Regions from separate parts of the Pandoraea sp. LA3 genome, predicted to be linked through region 2. Evidence: riboswitches for the same ligand, from Rfam matches in the RefSeq annotation. Region 2 holds a riboswitch; the other holds the start of a gene.
What was found. Region 2 has a riboswitch for FMN ahead of C5N93_RS09820 (6,7-dimethyl-8-ribityllumazine synthase). Riboswitches for the same ligand answer to the same signal wherever they lie in the genome.

Region 1: linked by a shared signal. The riboswitch ahead of ribB (3,4-dihydroxy-2-butanone-4-phosphate synthase) and the one ahead of C5N93_RS09820 (6,7-dimethyl-8-ribityllumazine synthase) in region 2 are both predicted to bind FMN.

The regions. Positions count from the first base shown of each region.
Region 1 covers NZ_PTPY01000030.1:74,565-86,661, forward strand. The annotation lists gene C5N93_RS10435 (DUF995 domain-containing protein) at 1-439, shown strand, start outside; gene C5N93_RS10440 (TonB-dependent siderophore receptor) at 656-2,872, opposite strand; gene C5N93_RS10445 (DUF3563 family protein) at 3,501-3,641, opposite strand; partial or broken gene cueR (Cu(I)-responsive transcriptional regulator) at 4,140-4,529, opposite strand; gene C5N93_RS10455 (endonuclease/exonuclease/phosphatase family protein) at 4,537-5,343, opposite strand; gene C5N93_RS10460 (heavy metal translocating P-type ATPase) at 5,519-8,077, opposite strand; gene C5N93_RS10465 (cation transporter) at 8,355-8,555, shown strand; FMN riboswitch at 8,792-8,968, shown strand; gene ribB (3,4-dihydroxy-2-butanone-4-phosphate synthase) at 9,065-9,781, shown strand; gene C5N93_RS10475 (PaaI family thioesterase) at 10,156-10,734, shown strand; gene C5N93_RS10480 (cation:proton antiporter) at 10,885-12,097, opposite strand, start outside.
Region 2 covers NZ_PTPY01000029.1:80,422-92,518, reverse strand. The annotation lists gene C5N93_RS09860 (NAD(P)-dependent oxidoreductase) at 1-878, opposite strand, end outside; gene C5N93_RS09855 (bifunctional riboflavin kinase/FAD synthetase) at 1,170-2,084, shown strand; gene hydA (dihydropyrimidinase) at 2,185-3,648, shown strand; gene C5N93_RS09845 (RNA polymerase sigma-70 factor) at 3,744-4,625, shown strand; gene C5N93_RS09840 (LysR family transcriptional regulator) at 4,789-5,838, shown strand; gene C5N93_RS09835 (carboxymuconolactone decarboxylase family protein) at 5,912-6,391, opposite strand; gene C5N93_RS09830 (OsmC family protein) at 6,751-7,032, shown strand; gene C5N93_RS09825 (alpha/beta fold hydrolase) at 7,205-7,828, shown strand; FMN riboswitch at 7,985-8,140, shown strand; gene C5N93_RS09820 (6,7-dimethyl-8-ribityllumazine synthase) at 8,211-8,717, shown strand; gene C5N93_RS09815 (cysteine hydrolase family protein) at 8,833-9,402, shown strand; gene C5N93_RS09810 (3'-5' exonuclease) at 9,720-11,555, shown strand; gene C5N93_RS09805 (hypothetical protein) at 11,564-12,097, shown strand, end outside.

The DNA.
Region 1 (12,097 bases), on a different contig from region 2:
CAGGTCGCTCATCGGGCTCACCCTGCTTGTCGGCCCCGCGTTCGCCTACGCCGACCCGATGCACCTCTCCGACATCAAGGATGCCAACGGCCAGCAATTGAGCGTCGACGACTTGCGTTCGCTGATGCCCGGCGCGCACATCACCAACACCGTGCCGAATGGCAGCACGCGCAAATGGGTCAACGACACCAACGGCTCGCTCAATGCCACGAGCGACAACAAGGGGAATATGGGGTCCGGCGGCCGCAGCGTGCAGGTCGCACGCGCCACCGGCACCTGGTCGGTCAACGACAACGGATCGTATTGCGTCAATCTGGAGTGGCGCGCGCTGACCGAGAACTGGTGCCGTTTCATGTTCAAGGTCGGCGACAAGTACTACGGCGTGACCTCACTGGCGAACGGCGCCGCCATCGCGACAGAATTCAGCATCGAGAAGTAGAGAGACGCCGAACTCGCCGCGCATTCCTAGCCCATCGACACACACTTGGCGACGGCATGCGATGCCGCTTTGCGTCGCCCCAAAAAAGCGCCCCGGGCTGCGAACAGCACCGGGGCGCGACTGCAAGCTGCGTTTCTGTCGTCAGCGAGGCAGTGGGGTTATGGCGCTCGGTAGCCGCGCCCCGCGAGGGACAGGGGGCTAACGCGCGCCAGCGACTCAGAAGTCGGTCGTCATGGACAAGAGGAACGTGCGCGGTGCGCCGAGCGTCAGGTAGTTGCTCGACGATACGCTCGACCAGTAGGCCTTGTTGGTCACGTTCAGCACGCTCACACGGAAGGTCGTCGGCTTGCCGTAAATCTGCGTGGCGTAACGCGCGCCAAGATCGAAGCGGTCCCATGCCGGGATCGACGCCGTATTGGCAATGTTGGCGTACTCGCGACCCGTGTGAATCCAGCGAGCGTTAAGCGTCAGCCCCGGCACCCACGGAATGTCGTATTCCGCACCGAGGTTGTACGAGAACGTCGGCACGCCGACCGGACGATTGCCGTTCGTCGCCGCGCTCGACTGGTTGAGCAACGTGCCATTGATGTACGACACCCCGGCGATCACGCGAACGTCCTTGACCGGGCTGCCATACACCGACGCTTCGACGCCACGGTGACGCTCAAGCCCGTCTGCCACGTAGACGTTGGACGCGTTCGTGTACGCCGACGGCTTCTCGATCTGATAGAACGCGATCGACGCGCCGAATCGGGCCGTATCGTACTTCGCACCGAATTCGATCTGCTTGGAGCGGAACGGCGGCAGCGACTGACCGTAGTTGAGCGTGCCTTGCGGTGCCGTCGTGCCGGCCGCCAGCCCCTCGCTGCGATTCGCGAAGAGCGAGACGTTCTGCCACGGCTTGAACACGAGCCCGAACAGCGGGGTGGTGATGGCATCGTTGTACGCGAGCGTCTGCGCACCGGTATAGCCGTAGTTGTTCACCCCGACCGACTGATGGCGCACACCGACCGTCGCCAGCACACGATCGTTGAAGAAGCCCAGCGTGTCTGACGCCGACACGCTACGCAACAAGGTGAGTGCCGTCGTTTGCGGATCGTTCAGATTCCCGCCCTGCGACGTAGCTGCCGGATAAGGGACTTGCGGCGGGTTGACGAAGCTCGTCGAGAACGCCGGCGCGAACGTAAATGCCGACTGCGAGTCCAGACGCGTGCCCGACGCGCCTGCCGTCACGAAATGCGTCACCGGACCGGTCGTGAAACGACCGCGCACGCCAACCTCGCCGGAGAGCGCATCTTCCTGATGCGGAGCATTCAGACGCGTTGCGGTAATCGTGCTGGGCGAGCCCTTCCACGTCGGATTCGAGTACTCGCCGTTCTCGTTCGTATGACGGATACCGCCCGTCACGTAGGCCGTCCAGTGAGGCAGGAAGTCATACTCGGCACGCAGAATGCCGACGTTGTCCTCCAGCGTGGTGTAGCTCCACGACTGCGCATAATTCGACGTTGCGGCCGGCGGCTGGGGCAGCACCGTGCCCGAGAAGTTGTACAGCGCCCGCCCCGAGCCGATGTGTTGCTTCTGATAGAGGAAATCAGCCGACAGACGCAGCTTGTCACCGCGCCAGTCGAGCGCCACGGCCGTGGTCTTCGAGTTCTGATGTTCGCGATCGATCGAGGTCTCACCGTCGCGCACCGCCTGATTCACGCGAATGCCGAACTGCCCTTCGCTGCCGAAGCGGCGGCCCACATCCACATGCGCGCCGAATTCGCCCGAGCCACTCGCTTCGAGCGTAACCCGGTTGAGCGGGGTATCGTCCGCACGCTTGAGTTGCAGATTGACGCCACCGCCAATGGCCGAGCCGCCCGGCGATGCGCCATTCAGGAAAGCATTCGCCCCCTTGAACAGTTCGACACGTTCGAGCGCTTCGGTCGACACGAGTTGACGCGGCGTAATGCCATAAAGACCGTTAAGCGAAATGTCGTCGCCCGCCAGCGTAAAACCGCGAATCACAAACGTTTGCGCAAAGTTACCGAATCCGCGCGACATGCGCACCGACGGATCGTTGTCGAGCACGTCCGCCAGCGTACGCGCCTGCTGGTCTTCGATCATCTTCGACGTGTACGCGCTCATGCTGAACGGCACGTCGAGCGTGCTTTGGTTGCCAAGCACGCCAAAGCTCATGCCTCGCGCAATTTGGCCGCCTACGTAGGCCGGCGGCGTGTCGTTCGGCGACGCTTCGCGCGCGCCCTGCACCGTCACGGCCGGTAGAGCGACGTCGTTCTGCGCTCCCGCCTGACCTGCCTGCCCCGCATTACCCGGCGGCGTGGTTTGTGCGATCGCACCGGCGCTAAAAACAGACGAACCGAATGCCAGTACCGAAGCGGCAACGATCGGGCGCAACGACAGCCATCGGACGGCGGCAGGCGCAGGCATACCGGCATTAGCAGAACGAGGAGCTCGGGCAATACGGGAAGAACGGGAAGCGAGCGACATGAGGAACAACTTCGAGGAAACGCCCCGGCAATCACGCATTGCCCGGACGAGGAAGAGATTCGCCGGTCGGAAATCACCCCCTGCCCTCAAGCCACAAGAAAGGAAAGCTGCGTACGACAACGGCACCGTCAAGAGACTCACGCCTACGGCGCGACATCTCAATTGGGCGAAAGTTTATTGATAATAGCAATGATTATCAATTGCATTAACAAAAATACCACGGTCAGCCCGACTCATTACTGAAATGTGAACGCCGGTGTCGTGGGTCGTTCGGGCCAACAGCCGCAATCACTCACCGGACCGTTGAGTAAAACCTACTATTTTTATCAGGAGTCCAGAGAAGCGGTCGATGTTGCACTGAGACTTCGGGAGACACGCCGTAAACGACAAAGCCCGCCGAAGTGGCGGGCTTGTTTTCACCGATCCCGGAACAACGGGAACGGCATCCGGACTCACGGCTGGGCGCCGTCGCACGTCATTACACAATGACGGGAATCGCCCGATGAGACGATCGACTTGCCTGGCTGCGCCAGCGACGACCGTTCGTCCGGAAGGACTTCAGACTTGCTTAGTAACCGGCGGTTTCGAGCGCGCGGATACGTTGTTCCAGCTCAATGATGTCCTTCGACTCAGCCAGGAACGACTCACGACGACGGCGTTCAGCAGTTTCAAACCAAGTGTTCACGACTTCAAACAGGGCGGCAAACATGACGTTTCTCCAATTCAATTAGTGTGCTGCATCGCAGCAGTGCTTCGCATTATATAGGGTTTTCCCGTTAAGGGTTAGCCCCTATATGTGAAAAACCAACAAAATCTGCTAGAGCATCACTTCGAATGGAGTCAATTCCATTAAATTCAATTAAAAATCAACAACATAGAAAAACAAAATCTCACCCCAAAGCACGCTGCGACCCGCTGTCGCACTGGCGTGATCAAAATTCGAATGACAAAAAAAGCGCCGCTGCTGCGGCGCGTCACGGGGTAGCTGACGTGTCGAATGTGACACGCCCATCACGTCATGCCATCGTCGTCAGCCTTGCGGCGCATGGCGCGCGCCTTGGGCATCGCTGTCAACCGCCGGGCCGCCCGCAGGGGCGTTGGCTGCGCTCGCCGACGGCGCCGCCGCGGGTTGTGTCGCACTGCCGCACGCGGCAGCCATCGTGCCGCAATCGGCTTGCGCCTTGTTCGCACCGAGACTACCGGGCAGTTCTGCGGCCGCCAGCCCTTCCAGAATCGGACAGTCCGGCCGGTCGTCGCCATGGCAATGCACGGCGAGATGCGACAGCGTGTCGCGCATGGCGACGAGTTCGCCGATGCGCTGATTGAGCTCGTCGACGTGAGATTGCGCCAGTGCCTTCACCTGTGCGCTAGAGCGGCCACGATCCTGCCAGAGCGCCAGCAACTGACGAATCTGGTCGATACCGAAACCCAACCGACGCGCCTGACGAATGAACCGCAGCAAATGCAGATCCTGTTCGCCGTACCGCCGGTAACCTGCCTCGGAGCGGGGGCTCGGGGGCATCAGGCCGATACTCTCGTAGTACCGGATCATCTTGGCCGTAACGCCGCTGGCCTGCGCCGCTTGTCCGATGTTCATGGCGACCTCACTGGGGGGAACGAGGGTTGAACGACGGGAGAGAGGATCCGTTCACGGCCTTCCCGGTATCCGACGGCACGAGTCGGGCACTGATCGGCGCATGATCGGAGATCCGTGACCAGGGACGCCCATGCAACACTTGCGCCCCTTCGATATGAAAGCCGCGTGCGTAAATACGGTCAAGTCGTAAAAGCGGCAATCCGCTCGGGAAACTGCGCGCCGGGCGACCAGCGCTATTCTGAAACACTTCCGTCAGCGCCAATTTCTCAGCCAGCAGACGGTCCGCCTGATTACTCCAGTCGTTAAAGTCGCCGGCGATGATCAGCGGTGCATCCGAAGGAATGGCGTCCGCCACCCGCTCCGTCAGCATCTCAAACTGGCGACGTCGGCCCTGGCCGGCCAGCGACAGATGCACGCACAGGCAATGCAACGGTTGCTCCAGCCCCGGCACGGCAATTTCGCAATGAAGCATGCCGCGCTTCTCAAAACTATAGGTCGTGATGTCGTGATTGTCCGATTTGACGATCGGATAACGGCTCAAAATCGCGTTGCCGTGGTGCCCATGCTCATAAACGACATTCCGGCCATATGCGTGATCACGCCACATGGCGCCCGCCAGGAACTCGTGCTGCGGCTGCACCGGCCAATTACTGTGGCGCACGGCGTGCCGCTGGTGCATGCCCTGCACTTCCTGCAGGAAGACGAGATCGGGCGCCAGCCCCTCCAGCCCTGCGCGCAATTCGTGAACACGCAGTCGGTTGAACGCGGAAAAGCCCTTGTGGATGTTGTAACTTGCGATATGCAGACTATTCATATTCGGCAGCATTGACTCCGTGCCGGAAGACAGACGATATCACCTAGATGATGCCGCTTTCGGCGAATTTCAAGGCAAGTGAAAATCTAGGCAACGGACTGACGATTCACCGTCGGTACGTTGCCTCTGCTGGTTTCATTATGCGCCGATCACCTTGTGCCCGGGCAAACCGCCCTCAGATGCCCGCCCGACGGGCCTCACCGACGTGTTTCGCCGCCCCGCCGGCACCATCTACTGCGCTTAATGCCGCCGGTTGATCCGCAGGTCGCCACCGACGCAGCAGCAACGCATTACTCACGACACTGACACTGCTCAGCGCCATGGCCGCCCCGGCAATCACGGGACTCAGCAGCCCGAACGCCGCCAGCGGAATCCCGACCACGTTGTACGCAAACGCCCAGAACAGGTTCTGACGGATCTTCGACCAGGTGCGACGCGAGACGTCGATGGCATCGGCCACACGCAGCGGATCGCCGCTCATGAGCGTAATGCCCGCCGTCTGCATCGCGACATCGGTCCCCGAGCCCATGGCGATGCCGACGTCGGCAGCCGCCAGCGCCGGGGCGTCGTTGATGCCGTCGCCGACCATCGCCACGACGGCGCCGTCACGCTTGAGTTGCGCAATGACTTCGGCTTTGTGTTCGGGCAACACGTCCGCGTGCACATCGTCGAGGCCCAGCGCGTTCGCAACGGCGCTTGCACTGCCCGCGTTGTCGCCCGTCACCATCACGCAACGCACGCCGAGTGCGTGCAACCGGTCGATGGCAGGCTTCGCACTGGCCTTGAGCGTGTCGCCGAACGCCAGCAGACCGAGTAGCCGCGGCGTTGCCGTCGTGCCCCCCACGTCACCAACGCCATCGACGCCAGCATCACCAGTCTCGACCAGCCACGAGACAGTGCGTCCCTCGCCCGCCAGACGCGTCGCCTCTTGCGCCAATGCGCCTTGCGACACCCCCAGCTCATCGAGCAATCTGGCATTGCCCAACTGAAGCGCATGGCGGCGGCCCGGGTTGCCGGCGTCCGACGTCTCCAGAATGCTGGCACGCATGCCACGCCCAGGCAGCGCCGCGATATCCGACGCCACGGGCACCTTCGACGTCAGGCCGCCTTCCTCAGCCGCCACCATGACCGCCTTGGCCAACGGATGCGAACTGCCCGACTGCACCGCTGCGGCCCACCGCAACAGCGTATCTGCGCTCGTACCGTCAGCGGGCAGATGCGCCACCAGACGCGGCTTGCCTTCCGTCAGCGTGCCGGTCTTGTCGAACGCCACGACGTTGATGCGATGTGCCAATTCGAGCGCTTCGGCATCCTTGATCAGAATGCCCTGCCGCGCCGCCGCGCCTGTGCCGACCATGATCGCAGCCGGCGTTGCAAGCCCCAATGCGCACGGACACGCAATCACAAGCACCGCCACGGCATTCAACAGCGCCGCCTCCAGCCCGATCCCGAGCGCCCAGCCGGCGATCACCGTGACGATGGCGATCAGGACCACCACCGGCACGAACACCGCCGCGACACGATCCACGGCGCGCTGAATCGGCGCCTTGCCTGCCTGCGCGTCTTCGACCATGCGGATGATGCGAGCGAGCGCCGTGTCGGCGCCGACCGCCGTCGTTTCCACGCGCAGCGTCCCCGCGCCATTGATCGAACCGCCCACGACCTTGTCGCCACTCGTCTTGTCGATGGGCAACGGTTCGCCCGTCAGCAACGACTCGTCGAGTTGGCTTGCGCCATCGCGAATCACGCCGTCGACCGGCACACGCTCACCGGCGCGCACCACGACCCAATCGCCCACTTTCACTTGCGAGAGCGGCACGTCAACCTCACTCGCTGCGCCATGCGGGTCGCGCAACACGCGCGCCGTCTCGGGCCGCAATGCCGCCAGCGCACGAATCGCTTCCACCGTACGCCGCTTCGCACGCGCTTCGAGCCACTTGCCCAGCAGGACCAGCGTAATGACGACCGCAGCCGCCTCGAAATAGAGATGCGGCATGCTGCCGGCCGGTGCACGCCACCATTCGTACAGACTCAGGCCATACGCCGCCGAAGTGCCCAGCGCCACGAGCAAGTCCATGTTGCCGCTGCCCGCGCGCACCGCCTTGTAGCCTGCCCGGTAAAACCGCGCGCCGAGCCAGAACTGCACCGGCGTCGCGAGCAGCCATTGCACCCACGGCGGCGGCATCACATGCACACCGAACGGTTCGAGCAGCATGGGCAGCAATAGCGGCAGCGAGAGCACCGCCGCGATGGCCACCGGCCACCACGCCGGGCCGCTTTCGGTCTGGGCCGCCTGCGCCGGGTCCGTTACGGGCGACGCTTCATATCCCGCCTTCTCGACAGCGGTCGCAAGCGCCGCGATGTCCACGGCACCGCGTACACCACGCACGGCAGCGCGCTCGGTCGCCAGATTGACGTTCGCCTCGACCACGCCCGGCACATTGCGCAGCGCCTTTTCGACGCGCCCCGCACACGAGGCGCATGTCATGCCGCCGATGGCGAGTTCGAACGATTGCTCCGCCACCTGATACCCGGCATCGGCCACCGCCGCTTCGATCGCGCCAAGCAGGGCCGCCGGCTTCACATCGGCCGCGGCCTCGACAGCCGCCGTTTCGGTCGCAAGGTTCACATTGGCGCTCGCCACCCCTGGGGTGCGTCGTAACGCCTTCTCTACCCGCGTCACACACGATGCGCAGGTCATGCCTTCGATACCGACCGACCAGTTCTGAGTCATTTATGGGCCTCCCACGAGGACTGTCATCATGCGTCAAAGCATAGACCTTGCCATGACAGGAAGGTCAAGCACTGTGCGGCAACTTGTCACGCATCGTATCGACCGCCCGTCCGATCGTTCAAGATAACGCGATCGGCACCGCCCGGGTTTGGGGGACGTCCGAGCCGTCACCCGACGCATCCGAAAAAAGCGCTTGAGCTTCCTGCTATGGGAAGGTCTATCATCGGTTCCATTCATTCGTGTCACCCTGCAATCGAACCTCTTCAAGGAGAACATCATGCAAGTGCAAGTCGAAGGTATGAGCTGCGGTCACTGCGTCAAGGCCGTCACGCGCGCGATCACCGAGCTGGACGCCGACGCCAAGGTCAATGTCGATCTGGGCGCCGGTCGCGTCGACGTGCAGAGCGATCTGTCCCCCGCCGAAGTCAGCGCCGCCATTACCGAAGCCGGTTATACGGTCAAGGGCACGCAGGCCTGAGCGTCATCCCGCCATCCGCGCCGTCCGGCCCACTCGCCCGGACCCGGTCACGGCGTGGCCGAACAGACCGGACGCGAAATCCGGGAGATGGACGAGGCGCGGATCCACTCCGCCATTCCCACGCGCTCGACGCGGCCTTCGCTGCAAAGCGGCAAGACCTTGTGCTACGCTCTGTCTCGCCGACTACGTCATGACGCCGCGCGATGCGTTACTGCCAGCGACCGACGGGCGGCAATACACGTCTTCAGGGCGGGGTGAAAGTCCCCACCGGCGGTATGTGACGCCGCGCAGTGCGCTGCGCCGTCATGAGCCCGCGAGCGCTTGCCATCGTTGCTTTCGCGACACCGGCAGGGTCAGCAGATCTGGTGCGAAGCCAGAGCCGACGGTCATAGTCCGGATGAGAGAAGATGCGTCGACACCCACGTGCTATGGGACGAGATCCCATGGTCACGTCCGTTCGCGTGCCCCGAAAACGTTTTTCGCCAATTGACTTACGCGAGGAGCGTTTCATGTCCACCAGCACCCAGCGCAATACCCAAGTTGCATCGCAAGACAGCACCACGGCAGACGATCTGCATGCCTACCCGGCATTCGTCGATCTTGCGCCGGTCGAAGTCCGTCTGGCCGCCGCGCTCGACGCCATGCGCGATGGCCGCCCCGTCATTCTCATGGACGATCTCGACCGCGAGAACGAAGCCGATCTGATCGTCGCCGCCGAGAAAATCACGCCGGCCACCATGGCCATGCTGATTCGCGAATGCAGCGGCATCGTCTGCCTGTGCCTGCCCGACGAGACGCTTCGCCGCCTCGATCTGCCGCCGATGGTCGAGCAGAACCAGAGCCGTTACGGCACGGCGTTTACCGTGACGATCGAAGCTCGTCAGGGCGTGAGTACCGGCGTATCGGCCGCCGACCGCGTCACCACGATCCGCGCGGCGATTGCCGACGATGCGCAACCGTCCGACCTGTCGCGTCCGGGTCACGTCTTCCCGCTGCGTGCGCAACCGGGCGGCGTGCTCACGCGTCGCGGTCACACGGAAGGCTCCGTCGATCTGGCGATCCTCGCCGGGTTGAAGCCGGCAGCCGTGCTGTGCGAACTGATGAATCCGGACGGCACGATGACGCGCGGCGCCGATATCGAGCGCTTTGCCAAGTTGCACGATCTGCCGATCCTGACCATCGACGAACTCGCCACTTACCGCCTCAGTCACGCTCAGGCCGCTTGAGTTGTCGGTTAGATAGAGGACGATGAAGCGTCGAAAAGTCACTCATCGACGCAGTCCTTTACGGCAACGGCTCGCACCGTCGTGGCCGCAGCGTCACCTTCGCCTGCCGCGTCGTCAGCCCCTGTTTCATCGCGGACCGACGACGCTCATCGCCCCCGGCCCGCCTACACACCTGCACGCCGATACACCGATACACGGATACGCCGGTACGCCGGTACACCGATATGCCGCGTACCACGAGCAAGCCTCGCCGCCCCGCCTCCTGCCCGTCGACACTTCCCTCTAACGCGAAATAAGCAATCGAGCGCGGTCACTCCTATAATCGGCCTGACAATGCGATTGCCTAGCATGATAAAAGTTACGAGGAAGACGTCATGAATACCAAACTGGACACCCGCGCGGATGCCACCGCCGTTCTGGCGCAGTGGGAAGCCGACGAAGCCGCCGTGCGTGAGCGCATCTCCCGCAACGGTCCCGCACGTTACGGCGTGGCCACGCCGTCGGACGTCATCGGCCTGTCCGGCCAGGAAATCTTCGACGCCATGTTCGACGGCAAGCTGCCGATGCCGCCGATCAGTGAAACGCTCGGCTTCATTGCCGTCGAGGTTGCCAATGGCCGCGCCGTCTTTCAGGGACGCCCGGCATTGCCCTATTACAACCCGCTCGGCTCCATTCATGGCGGCTGGTTTGCCACGCTGCTCGACTCGGCCGTGGCCTGCGCGATTCACTCGACGCTGCCCGCCGGACGCAGCTACACCACGCTCGAACTCAAGACCAACATGGTCCGCGCCCTCACCCGCGACGTTCCGCTCGTGCGCGCCGAAGGCAAGGTCATTCAGGTGGGACGTCAGGTCGGCATCGCCGAAGGCCGCATCGTCGGACCGGACGGCACGCTCTACGCACACGCCACGACGACCTGCCTGATCTTCGACTTCCCGCCGAAGAAGGCGTAAGCCAGTCGAAAACAGCGCCAGACGCGTCACCCGATAAAAAAGCCCGCCGGAGGATGACCCCGGCGGGCTTTTTTACGACCTGGCGCAGCACGCAATCATGCACTCGCGCCGTCGATACCTACTGAAACGCGGCGACGCTCGAAACACGCCTCAGTGCGACGGCCCCTTGCCGCCATGCTCGCCATCGGGCTGATGTTCGAGCGTCTCCTTGAGGGCGATCTGCAACTTGGCGTGCATGCGCACGAACCAGCTTCGCATGATGACGGCCAGCACCAGCGTGCCGACAACGATCAGCGCAATCATTTCGGTCGACGGCAGAATGCTCGCCGACAACGCTGCCAACAGCAGGATCACACCGACCATGGCGGCAATCGGCAGGATCTCGGCCACCACGCGTCGCACCTGGAACGTGTAGCGACCGGTCAGGCTCGGCGGCACCGACAGCTCCACGAGCAGCAACGACAGCGACTTGAGCTTGCGATACACCGCGATCAGGAACGGCAGCGACAGCACCAGCGCCGCGCCCCAGACCACCGCGCTTTGCAGGCTCGGATCCGACACCCACGGATTCATCAGATCCGCGAGGCGACGATAGAAGAACGCGCCGCCGAGGAAGATCGTGACGACCAGCGCCAGGTTGATCGCCACGCTCACCACGATGCGTCGCACGATGGTCACGATCGCCGCGCTGTCGCCCGTCAGTTGAATGCTTTGCAGCCACTGCGTGTACTGTCCAAGCACGTAGGCCAGACGCCCCGGCATGGCGCGTCCCAGCCAGCCGGTCACCGGATCGGCGCTCTTGATGAGGTACGGCGTGAGCAGCGTGGTGATCACCGAGACGGCCACCGCAATCGGATACAGGAAGTCGCTGGTCACCTTGAGCGAGAGCCCGAGCGAGGCGATGATGAACGAGAATTCGCCGATCTGCGACAACCCCATGCCCACGCGCATCGACGTGCGGCCGTCCTGCCCCGAGAGGTACGAGCCCAGCCCGCACGAGACGATCTTGCCCACGACCACCGCCACCGTGATGACCAGAATCGGCCAGACGTACGTGACGAGCACATTCGGGTCGAGCAACAGCCCGATGGTCACGAAGAACACTGCGCTGAACATGTCGCGCAGCGGCGCGACCAGACGCTCGATCGTGTGCAACTCCCGCGCCTCCGCCATGATCGCGCCGATCAGGAATGCGCCGAGCGCCACGCTGTAACCCATCTGGATAACAAGCAGACAGAAGCCGAAGCACAGGCCGAGCACGACCACCAGCAGCATCTCGTCGCTCTTGAACTTCGCGACGTACGCCAGAATCCGCGGCACCAGCAAAATGCCCACGACCAGCGACACGACCATGAACAGCAGC
Region 2 (12,097 bases):
CTGACTTGCGGGGAGTAGCCCAGATCCCGTTGCGCCGCCGAAATGTCGAACAACCCTTGACTCTCGTCCAGGCAATCGGGGCCCGCCTGTAACTGGATATCCGCTTCGGGGACGACGGCGCGCACGATCTCCGCGATCTGGCTGAACGTGACGCGCGATCCGCCGGTGATGTTGTAGGTGCGACGCGGCAGCGTTGGCGCATCGAGTGCGCGGATCAAGCCGTTGGCGGCGTCGTCGATGTGGATGAACTGGCGGTGAAAGTCGCTACCGAACGGCATGCGGGTCGGGCGGCGGTGAAGGGCGTCGGTCAGCATCGTGCGGATGACGCAGTCCGTCGTGCGGCGCGGGCCGTACACCCACGAAATGCGCGCGCTCACGCCATCGACGCCGTACTGTTTCGCGTAACTCTCGACGAGGTATTCGGACGCGACCTTGCTCGCGCCATAGAGGCTTTCCGGCTTCAGCGGCGAGTCTTCGCCGATACGGCCGCCCTCGGGAAGCGCGATGTGTCCGTAGGCGCTCGTCGACGAGCAGAAGACAAACCGTCGCGCCTGATGAATCCGCGCGATCTCCAGCATGTTCGCGGTGCCGACGATGTTGACCTGCACCATCGAATAAGGCTCGTCGCGCGCCACCATGGGCCCGGAGTAAGCGCCGCAATGGATGATGGCCGAGACGCCCTTGCGGGTCAGTTCATGAAGGCGATGGATCTCGGTGAGGTCGCATCGAATCACGTCCAGTCCATCGATGCTGTGTCCACCGGTTCTGTCGATGGCAATGACATCGTCTCCTCTGTCTTTGAGCTTGCGCGCGACTGCGGCACCCAGCAGTCCCGCAGCGCCGGTCACAACAATGGTCTCGGCTTTCGAATTCGTCATCGTCTGTCCTTTGAGTTTGTCTCTCTCTTACTGAATGGCTGCCCCGCATGCAGGCTAGATCATGTAAACAGTGTTGTTAACAATATATTTATTTTCAACTGAGAAAAAATTCTGGTTTACGATTATGTTGTTGTTTACATCAATGTAAACATGTTTCGATATTTGACGTACACTCCTTCCATGAGACGGCGAGGCGTTTGCCGGGGCCGCGCGAGGGCTGGAAAGATCACGAGATTGCGTGTGTTTCGTCCAGCGGCAAACGCAGTCGATGTACGGAACGGAGTGATCGGAATGAAAGTGAGTCGTGGCATTTCGACATTTGCCGAGGGGCGAGCAAAGGCCCGATGCGGCCTTGTCATTGGCAACTTCGATGGCGTGCATCGGGGGCACCAGTCGGTGCTCTGGCATGCTCGCGTCGCAACGGCGAGGCTGGGGATCGCGCTGGTCGTGCTGACGTTCAACCGGCATCCCAAAGCGGTGCTCACGCCGGCGTGTGCGCCTTCGGAGATTCTTCCGGTACGCGAGAAGCTGCTGGCGCTGGAAACGTGCGACGTCGATCACGTCGTGCTGCAACCCTTCACCACGGCGTTCGCGAGTCTGACGCCGGAGGCGTTCATCGAGGACGTGCTGGTCGGCGCCCTGAACATTGCCTGGTTGCAGGTGAGCAAGGACTTCCGGTTCGGTGCAAAGCGGGCGGGAGACTTCGCGCTTCTGGCAAAGGCCGGCGAGCAGCATTCGTTTACCGTGAGCCGGAGCGACACGGTGCTGGACCGGGGGGTACCCATTTCCAGTTCGACGATCCGTCAGGTCCTGGGCCGGGGAGACATGCGCGAAGCGGAGCGCTTGCTGGGGCGGGACCTTGCGTTTGCCGGCACGGTCCTGGCCGCAGCCGGCGCGCGTGACGGCAAGCGATGGTTGCGCGTCAGGGTTGGCTATGTTCGCCCGAGTCTGGTCGGGCTATTCAACGCGCAAATCACGTTCAACGACGGGGCGGTCGTTACGGGTGTCGTGGCGTTGAGTGGCGTGCCGGGCGCCACCCATCGGGAAAAGCGCATTGCGGAAATTTTTCTTGACGGTGAAGCGCCGCTGCCGGTCGGCAGGGCGGTTCGCATCCGGATCCTGGCGCCTTGCCGCGCTTTTCCTTCGGACGACACGTGTCTTGCCCACGAGGAAGATGCCATGGAAATGGCCGGACGCAGCGTTTGATCGAGCCGTCAGTGGTCCTGTATTGCGGTTGCAACGCGGTCCTCGCGAATTTTAATTTAGTAATCCTGTTTAAATTCATTGAATCGAAAGGATGCCGGTCATGGAAAGACAAAGCAGTTTTGAGTTCGATACGGTGCTTCGGAACGCACGCGTGGCAACGGCGTCCGATGTCTTTTTGGCCGACATCGGCATTCGTGACGGCAAAATCGCGGCGCTCGGGGCGAACTTGCCATCCGCGACGCACGAGATCGATGTCATGGGCCGCGTCGTGACGCCGGGCGGGGTCGATGCGCACTGCCATCTGGATGAACCGATGGAGCCGCCGCTGCGAATGGCTGACGATTTTCTGACCGGAAGCCGCGCGGCGGCCTGTGGCGGAACGACGACCATCGTGCCCTTCGCCGTGCAGCGTCGCGGCACTTCGCTCGCCGAAGCCGTCAAGGCGTATCACGCAAAGTCCGAGGGGCGGGCATGCATCGATTACGCCTTTCACATGATCGTGACCGATCCCACCGAAGTCCTGCTCAAAACGGAGCTGCCGCATCTCATCGAGAACGGCTATACGTCCTTCAAGATCTACATGACGTATGAAGACCTGAAGCTCGATGATTTTCAGATCCTCGATCTGCTGGCGGTCGCGCGCCAGTCGGGTGCCATGGCCATGGTGCATGCGGAGAACTCCGATTGCATTGAATGGCTGACGCGCAAGCTGGAAGCCGTGGGACGTACCGCACCGCGTTTTCACAGCCACGCGAGGCCGATGCTGGTGGAGCGTGAGGCGACACACCGGGCGATTGCGCTGGCGGAACTGATCGACGTTCCGATTCTTATCGTGCATGTGTCGGGGCGTGAAGCCGTCGAGCAAATTCGTTCGGCACGCGGCAAGGGGCTTTCCATTTACGCGGAGACCTGTCCGCAGTATCTGTTCCTGACCGCCGACGATCTCGGTATCGACGACAGCTATCACGGGGCCCGTTGCGTGTGCAGTCCGCCGCCTCGGGACCGGCAAAATCAGGAAGTGATCTGGAACGCCATCAATGAAGGTCTCTTCTCCGTTTTCTCGTCGGATCATGCCCCGTTCCGGATGGACGGCGTCGACGGGAAGCGCCCGGGCGGGCGCGAACAGCCGTTCAGGCATATTCCGAACGGCATGCCGGGCATTGAAACGCGCATGGCGTTGCTCTATTCGGAGGGGGTTCTTGCGGGACGCATTACGTTGCCCCGATTCGTGCAACTGACGGCCACGGGCCCGGCCAAGGCTTATGGCCTTCATCCGAGGAAGGGCGCGATTGCGATCGGATCGGATGCCGATCTCGTGATCTGGGACGAGCGGGCGAAAACGATTGCGAATGCCGACCTCCACCACGGGGCCGACTACACCCCTTATGAAGGGATGCAGCTCAAGGCGTGGCCGGGGCTCACCATGAGCCGGGGCAAGGTCGTGTGGGACGGTGAGTCGTTCACCGGCGAGCCGGGGCACGGGAAATTTCTGCGATGTGGCTCGCCGACCCTCGGACCCCGTCCTGGTCGCGGTGCGGGGCCAGGTTTTTTCGATGAGGTCTGAGCGCGCGTCGTTCTTGTCGGGGCGGTCGTGCTGCGGCAAAATGAGCAGCCTTGCGCGTGCGCACTGCCCGCACATTTTCTGGCCTTCGCCACGACATGACCGACTCCGCACTCCTCTTCGAGCGTCACCGTCCGCGCCTGCAAGCGATTGCGTATCGCATGTTGGGCGCCGTAGCGGAAGCCGAGGACGTCGTGCAGGATGCATGGCTGCGCTGGCACAACACCGACCCGCATGCGGTAGAGAGCGCCGAAGCGTGGCTGGTCACGATCACGACACGCCTGTCCATCGACCGCCTGCGCGCGGCCAAGGCCGAGCGCGAGCACTACACCGGCGTATGGCTGCCCGAGCCGGTGCTGATGGCCGAGGCGCCGCCGACGCCGGAGCAGGTACACGAGTTCGCCGAAGACGTCTCCGTCGCCTTTCTCTACACGCTGGAACGTCTCTCGCCGGACGCTCGCGCTGCCTTTCTGATGCGCGATGTGTTCGACGCCGAGTATGACGACATCGCGCAAACGCTGGAGAAGACGCCCGCGGCCGTCCGCCAGCTCGTACGACGCGCGCGGGAGACGTTGCGCGACGGCAAGCCACGCGAGTCAGTGCCGCGCGCCACGCTGCATCGTTTGCTGACAGCCTTCGCCGACGCGATGCAGCGCAGCGACTTCCATGCGCTGCACGCGCTGCTGAGCGACAACGCAGAACTCATCGGCGACGGTGGCGGCAAGGTCTCGGCTTTCAGCAGCCTGGTCGGCGGGAAGCGGCTCGCGCAGCTCTTCTTCGCGGGCACGCGTCGTTATGGCGACGCGCTGCGGGTCGAAGTGGCACTCGTCAACGGCGAATGGGCGCTGCTACGCTTCATCGATGGGCAACTGGAGTCGGTGCTCGCATATGAGACCGACGGCGAACGCCTGACGCGCATTCTCGCGCAACGCAACCCGGACAAGCTGGCAGGGATCGCGGCGGCGCTGGCACGGCGCTGAGATGGCACGCGTCTGAGGTGGCAGGGGCTACGTCCGAGCGACACATCCCATGCGACTCGTCTGACACGAGGTAAGGCCTCGCGAGATTTTTTTCATTCGATGTCACAAATCGATCCGGTGGCTCGTCTTAGCGGTATGGTCAACAAACCGCGGGTTTGCCATCATGTCGATATCCCTCTCAATGCTGCCGGTCAAACCCTCCGTCACGGGGCCGAGCACGCTGCCCGGCCGGGCTGGCACCGATCGTACCCATCGCGCTGATTCGCTGGCGGACAGTTTCGCCACAAGTTATGCCGGTGTCGTGGCGTTTCTCGCCGTCGTGGCGGAAGGCAACTTCGTGAAGGCTGCCGACCGGCTGGGCATCGGCCGCTCGGCGGTCAGTCGCAGCGTACAAAAGCTGGAGGCGCAGTTGGGCGTCCGGCTATTTGTGCGCACCACGCGCAGCACCTCGCTCACGCCCGAAGGACAACGTTTTTACGATGAATGTCATCCCGGCGTGACGCGCATCGTGCAGGCGCTCGACGACATGCGGGAGCTACGCGAAGGCCCACCGTCCGGGCGATTGCGCGTGTCGTCGACGGCGAGCTTCGGCCGGCAGGTCGTAGCTCCACTCCTCGCCGGATTCCGTCGTGCGCATCCGGATATCGCTATTGAATTGTTGCTTGACGACGCACCTGTCGACCTGGCCGCCGACGGCGTCGATATCGCGTTTCGCAACGGCCGCATGGAAGACAGTCAGGTCATCGCGAAGCAGGTGATTCCCATGCAGATGGTGTTGTGCGCGTCGCCCGAATACGTCGCCAGACATGGATTGCCGACGAGTCTTGAGACGCTTGCCGATCACAGTTGCGTGAATTACCGGCTGGCGTCCGGTCGATTATGCGAATGGGAGTTCAGGAAGGGCGGCCGTCCGCTCAAGGTCGCGCCGAACGCCATGCTGACGTTCAACGATGCCGATCTGGTCCTGCAATCGGTGCTGGACGGTCAGGGGATTGCGCAGATGGCGGCCTATCAGGTGAGCCACCATCTGCGTGCAGGAACGTTGATGGCATGCCTTGCGCAACACGCGCCCGACGACTATGGGCACTACTTGTGTTTCCTGAGCCGTCAGCACCTGCCGGCCCGGATGCGCGTGTTCATCGACTACATGACCGAGCGCATCCGCTCGCTGGACTTGCAAGTCTTCGACGGGGTGCTGCTGAAGCAGGCGTAAGCCGCAAGCTGACGCGTCGCGTGGGCGACGACCGGCGATAGCCGGTGTCGTCGCCGGTCGCCGTGACGCGTGTTCAAGCGAGATTCGCCTTGTCGAGGCCGTATGCCTTGTCGGCCGAGCCGGGCACCGTACGGAAGCCGACGTTCAACCGATTCCAGCCGTTAATGGCCATGACGGCGAAACTGAGGTCGGAAATTTCCTTCTCGGACAGGTGCGCACGCACTTGCTCGTAGACGTCGTCGGACACCCCGTGCGGGGCCAGCGTCGTCAGGGCTTCGGTCCATGCCAGGCAGGCGCGCTCGCGCGGGGAAAACAGCGGGGATTCGCGCCAGATCGCCACGTGATGCAGGCGAAGCTCGCGCTCACCGCGAATCTTCGCCTCTTTCACGTGCATGTCGAGGCAAAAGCCGCAGCCATTGATCTGCGATGCGCGAATCTCGATCAGGCTCAGGATGGAGGATTCGACGGTGCTCGACTTCAGCAACATGCCGAACTCGACAAATTTCTTGAAAAGCTCGGGCGATTGGGCGAAAGCGTTCAGACGTTGACTCATGGTGGCGACCTCGATGGGGTGACGCGTCCCGACACGGTTCGGTCAGGGCGCTAAGGCATGAAACAGCCTCTTCATCTTAGGTGTCGACACCGAATGACAGAAGATCCGGCGTGGGGCGCACCATGTTGCCCTGGCGGCAACAATCCCCCGTCCGAAGCCTGTCACAAACCATACCGGGATAACGACTTGCCTTCCTAAGCCAGCGCTGTGCGCAGACACTGGCAATAGTTCTCGACGCCACGGATACCATCATGATCACGGCAACACGACAGGGCGAGCCATATGGCGTCCAATTGACCAATGGGCGTTGTCTGGTGTCCTCGGATACGCAAAAGGGTGGGAAAGGTGGGCGTGCGGGCATGCGACCGCATGAGTTGCTGGAAAGTGCGCTTGCAGCGTGCATTCGTATGTCCATCGATATGGCTGCCGAGCGCGCAGGTGCGACACTTCCCGCCGTCACAGTCGAAGTGACGATCGACAGGCAAGACCACGAAACCGCATTCGACGTGTCTCTTCACTTCTCGACAGCACCCTCCCCGGCGCACGAGTCACTCGCTCGTGAGGCGGTGCGAGCATCACCCGTTGCGCAGACACTGGGCAAGCCCATCGCGATTCGTCCGGCGGCAATCGTCACGCCTTGATAGGGGGCATTTATCATGGGCGACCAAACCATCGAAGCCCTCTCGTCGGCAATGCGCCAACTTGCACCGATTGGCGGGATGCTATTGAACTGATGGGTGATCGGTTTCTGGTCCCCGACGTTTGCCTCGTTGACCTGCCTGATCGAATATTCCAGACACGGAGAATCTACGCTTGCCTGCTCCATCGAAACTGCTTTTCCTGCCGGGCGCATCCGGAAACACCGCGTTCTGGCAGCCGCTCGCGAGTTTGCTGATCACCCCCGCCAGCAAAGTCATCCTTCCGTATCCGGGGTTCGGTCAGGAGCCCCCGGCACCTGATGTCAACAACATCGACGATCTCGTTCGAAGGGTCGTCTCTCACATCGACGAACCCACGGCCTTGATTGCTCAATCGATGGGAGGGGTGTTAGCGATTCGCGCAGCGCTGGAAAGGCCTGATCTGATAACCCATCTTGTTTTGACGGTGACGTCTGGTGGCATCGATACACGCGCGCTGGGTGCGGCAGACTGGCAAAGCGGATTTATCAATGCCAATCCGTCTTTCCCGAACTGGTTCACGTCGTTCACCGCTGACCTGACTGACGAGCTAAGCCGAATTGCACAGCCTGTCCTTTTGCTTTGGGGAGATGCCGACCCGATCAGCCCGCTAGCGGTTGGCCAGCGGTTGCGCGAACTGCTGCCTGACGCACGGTTGCACGTTGTCCCAGGGGGTAATCATGATCTGGCGCATGAGCACGCGTCGGAACTCGCGGGCCTTGTCGATGCCCACCTATCGCGGATCCGCGCGGGTGACTAAGGTTGGTGTTGCATCGTTTCGGTGTCGCACTCGCTAATCGTGGTGGGCGCCCGCGCGAGTTTGACTGCGACTGTCCGGGCCGGTCGAATCCGCGGCAAAAGGTGATCATTTCGCCAATGCATTTGTGATAGATTCCCCAGGCAGCATTTGATGCTGTTTCGTTCTCAGGGCGGGGTGAAATTCCCCACCGGCGGTAATCGTATAAATATACGTAGCCCGCGAGCGCTTCTTGGGATGTCATTCCCTGGAAGGTCAGCAGACTCGGTGTGATCCCGAGGCCGACGGTTAAAGTCCGGATGAGAGAGAGCGGGGTTGTGGGTTGCGTGCCTCGAGCGCGCGGCTTGGCCCTGTGCGCCCGTTTAATTTCACACAGGATCAACCCATGACCCAACTTCAAAATCCTTCCGTTGTTTCCGGTCGTCGCATCGCTTTCGTTCAATCCAGTTGGCATAAGAACATCGTGGACAATTGCCGGGCTGCTTTTGTTCAAGGCCTGGCTCAGGCAAATATCGCCGAATCCAACTGCGATTTCTTTGAGGTGGCGGGGGCCTTCGAAATTCCACTACACGCGAAATTGCTGGCGAAGACCGGCAAGTATGCGGCGATTGCCTGCGCGGGATTGGTCGTCGATGGTGGAATTTACCGCCACGAGTTTGTCGCTCAAGCCGTTATTTCCGGGCTGATGCAGGTGCAACTTGAAACCGAGGTTGTCGTCTTGTCTGCGGTTCTGACACCGCATCATTTCCACACTTCGGATGAACACAACAACTTCTTTCGAGAGCACTTCTTGGTTAAGGGCAGAGAGTTAGCGCACGCATGCTCTGACACCATCGAGAAGGTGATGTCGCTGAAAGATGAAGCTTTCGGTGGAATGAAGCACGCGGCCTGAATGGCGTCCGCGCCTTGCCGAACCGGGTAATTCAACAAAAGGAAAAACGGACGTTCGCTTCAAATCGAACGTCCGTTTCTTGTATCGTCGAATGTCGCTTTCCACATCTGAACACATGCCAGCCCGACTTCCTGCTCCCGGCGCAGTCCTTTTGCTGATTGATTTGCAGCGCGCGATCGACCACCCCAGTTGGGGCGAGCGAAATAACCCCGATGCCGAGCGACAAGTCGGCCGATTGCTGGCTCACTGGCGTTGCCAGGGTTGGCCTGTCTGGCACGTTCGGCACGACTCCACAAATCCCGCGTCTCACTACCGGCCGGGCCAGCCAGGACATGCATTCAAGCCAGAGACAGCGCCGGTGGCGGGGGAACTGGTCATCCCGAAGCAGACGAACAGTGCGTTCATCGGAACCGACCTGGAAGATCGGCTTCGAGCCGGAGGCCTCGACGCGTTGGTTGTGGCGGGCGTCATCACCAATAATTCAGTGGAAGCCACTGTCCGCATGGCCGGTAACCTTGGTTTCCAGACATGGCTCGTGTCTGACGGCTGTTTCACGTTTGCGCGGACAGACTGGAACGGGACACAACGAAGCGCCGAAGAGGTTCACGCGATGTCACTCGCCAATCTGGACACCGAATATTGCACCGTCACGACTGCCGATGCGTTATTAGGCACGGTTAGTTAAAGCAGGTTTGCAACGGCCGTTCGACGTCGGGAAAACGATACTCGAAGGGTGACTTGCCGAACGTCAAGTCGGGGTGGAAACAGTTTTCAGAAGTGACCAAAATCGGCCGGAAGCGGTCCCCTGCGCCAACGCGTCTTTGCTTCCGGACGTTACCGCTATCGTCGTAGTGTTGCTGCCATCCTTGTGCACAAATCCCTTGTGGCTGGCCGACTCCTGAATCAGCGTGCCGTCCGGGATGGGTTGACGACGACAAAGCCCATCAGCAACTCCTTTGGAGCGTGGTAGATTAGTGAACCTAACTTATAAGACCTTGGTTTATGGCAACGGCAACCATTGTGCCTTCGCTCTCCTCTTGTCTTGGCAGAATGTGGCCGGGTGAGAGGCGCTTTGCCGAACGACTTGAACAGAAGCTGGATGACGATTACAAGGTTTGGTACGACGTGCGTATCGCCTCGCTCGACAAATATCCGGACTTTGTAATCCTACACCCATCACATGGGTTGCTTGTGCTCGAAGTGAAGGATTGGAGACCAAGCACCATCAATGTTGCAACGCCAGGCGATTGGATCATCCACGGTGATTTTGGTCCGAAAGAGGTCACTAATCCGCTTGAACAGGCCAGGCGTTACATTACGGGTATCGTCCGCGCCCTCGAGCGCGATCCGCAGCTTGTGAATTCTCTGGGGCACCCGTATCAAGGGAAGCTGCGGTTTCCGTGGGCGTACGGTGTGGTGTTTCCGTTCATGACGCGTAAGCAGTTCATGGATGGGCAGTTGGATAATGCGATTCCGCTGGATCGTGTGATCTGCTCCGATGAGATGACTGAATCGGAGGATGCAGAGCGTTTTCAGGAGCGCCTGTGGAACATGTTCCCGTATCGGTTTCGAGATAAGTTGACCTTGCCGCAGATCGACCGGGTGCGCTGGATTCTCTTTCCAGAGATTCGCGTCTCGGCCAAGCAGCAGGAACTGTTTGGCGATGAGCCTGAGTTGCCAGATATTATGGCAGTGATGGACATGCAGCAGGAGCAGCTCGCACGAAGCTTGGGGGACGGTCATCGCGTTATCCACGGCGTGGCGGGATCTGGCAAGACGATGATTCTTGGTTACCGTGCCGAGTACCTCGCCGGTGCGTCCGAGAAGCCCGTTCTGATTCTGTGTTTCAGTGAGCCGTTGTCCAAGCGGTTGAAAAGTTGGATGGAGGCCAAGGGCCTGTCGGAGAAGGTATCCGTTCGCCACTTCCACGGTTGGTGCTTCGATCAACTAAAGGCTTACAACCAGCCTCGGCCCAGTGCGGAAGGAGATGCATTCTTTCCAGCGTTGGTCCAGCGCGTGATCGACAGTGTCGACCGTGGACATATCCCGAGCAATCAGTACGGTGCCGTGCTGATTGATGAAGGGCACGATTTTGAGCCGGGTTGGTTTAAGCTCGTGGTGCAGATGATATCGCCCGAGAGCAATCACTTGTTGGTGCTGTATGACGATGCGCAGTCGATCTTCAAGCGGTCAAGCCACCGAGGTTTCAGCTTCAAGAGTGTCGGTGTGCAGGCTCAGGGGCGCACGACGATTCTAAAGATCAACTACCGCAATACTCGGCAGATTCTCGAGCTGGCAGCGCTGATTGCCAAGGACATCCTAGACCCGAAGGCCACCGATGACGATGGCGTACCGCTGATTCGTCCGGTTAGCTGTGGGCGTGACGGCCCCCCTCCACATCTTATCAAGCTGCCATCCATCAAAGACGAGGCGATTGAGATCGCTCGCTGCTTGGAGCAAGCTCATCAACAAGGAGTTGCATGGCAGGACATGGCGATCGTCTATCGTACCTGGTCGGTAGGGCAGACCTGTGTCGATTCATTGGTTCGATCCAAAATTCCGTACCAATGGCAGCAACGTGATAAGAAGTCCTATTCACCGACTGCCGATGCCGTGACGGTGCTGACCATGCATGCCAGCAAGGGACTCGAATACCCCTTTGTTGCGATCCCTGGGGTGGGGCTGCTGTCGACTGAAGCAGCCGATCTCGAACAGGAGGCGAGGTTGTTCTATATTGCAGCGACGCGGGCCACCCATCAATTGGTTGTGACGGGCAGCGGCGAGTCCCTGTTCGTGAAGAGGCTGTTTCCAGCAGCCCCACAACCCACCGTGAACTGAAAGGCCGCATGGATCAACGTGTTCGTCCAACAATTCGCAGGCAGGATCTTGACCATGTGAAAGGGATTGTCCGAAGGCTGACTACCCGAAAACGCCCAGAGCGCCCTAAAAGCCGGTGGGTAGCACGTGTAGAGAATGCCGAGAAGCTGGTCCGTACCCTGGGCGTGATTGGCCTGCTTGAATGCGTGGTGCTCGCTATCGTGAGCCGCATCTTCGAGAGCCCTGCGCTGGCACAAACCGTCCTTGCCATGAGCATTCTGGTCACGCTGCTGGGAATTGCCTTGCTCATTTCCCCCGTCGTGCTCTCCGTCCCATTCTTCCGAGCGTTGTACCGAACGCCGTTCTCGCCTTTGCTCGAGGCCTTAGATGACGACATGGCATTGGACCTGCCGATGGTGCTGGAGTTGACGGAGTGTGACGGTGAGGCTGTCGAGTATGTGCTTGCGCACTACCGACATCAGCGCAACGCATTTGAGAAGCGAGGGATGATGCTGGCGGGGGCGTTGGACAAGATTGGCTTCTTCCCCGCCCTTGTTGCCTTT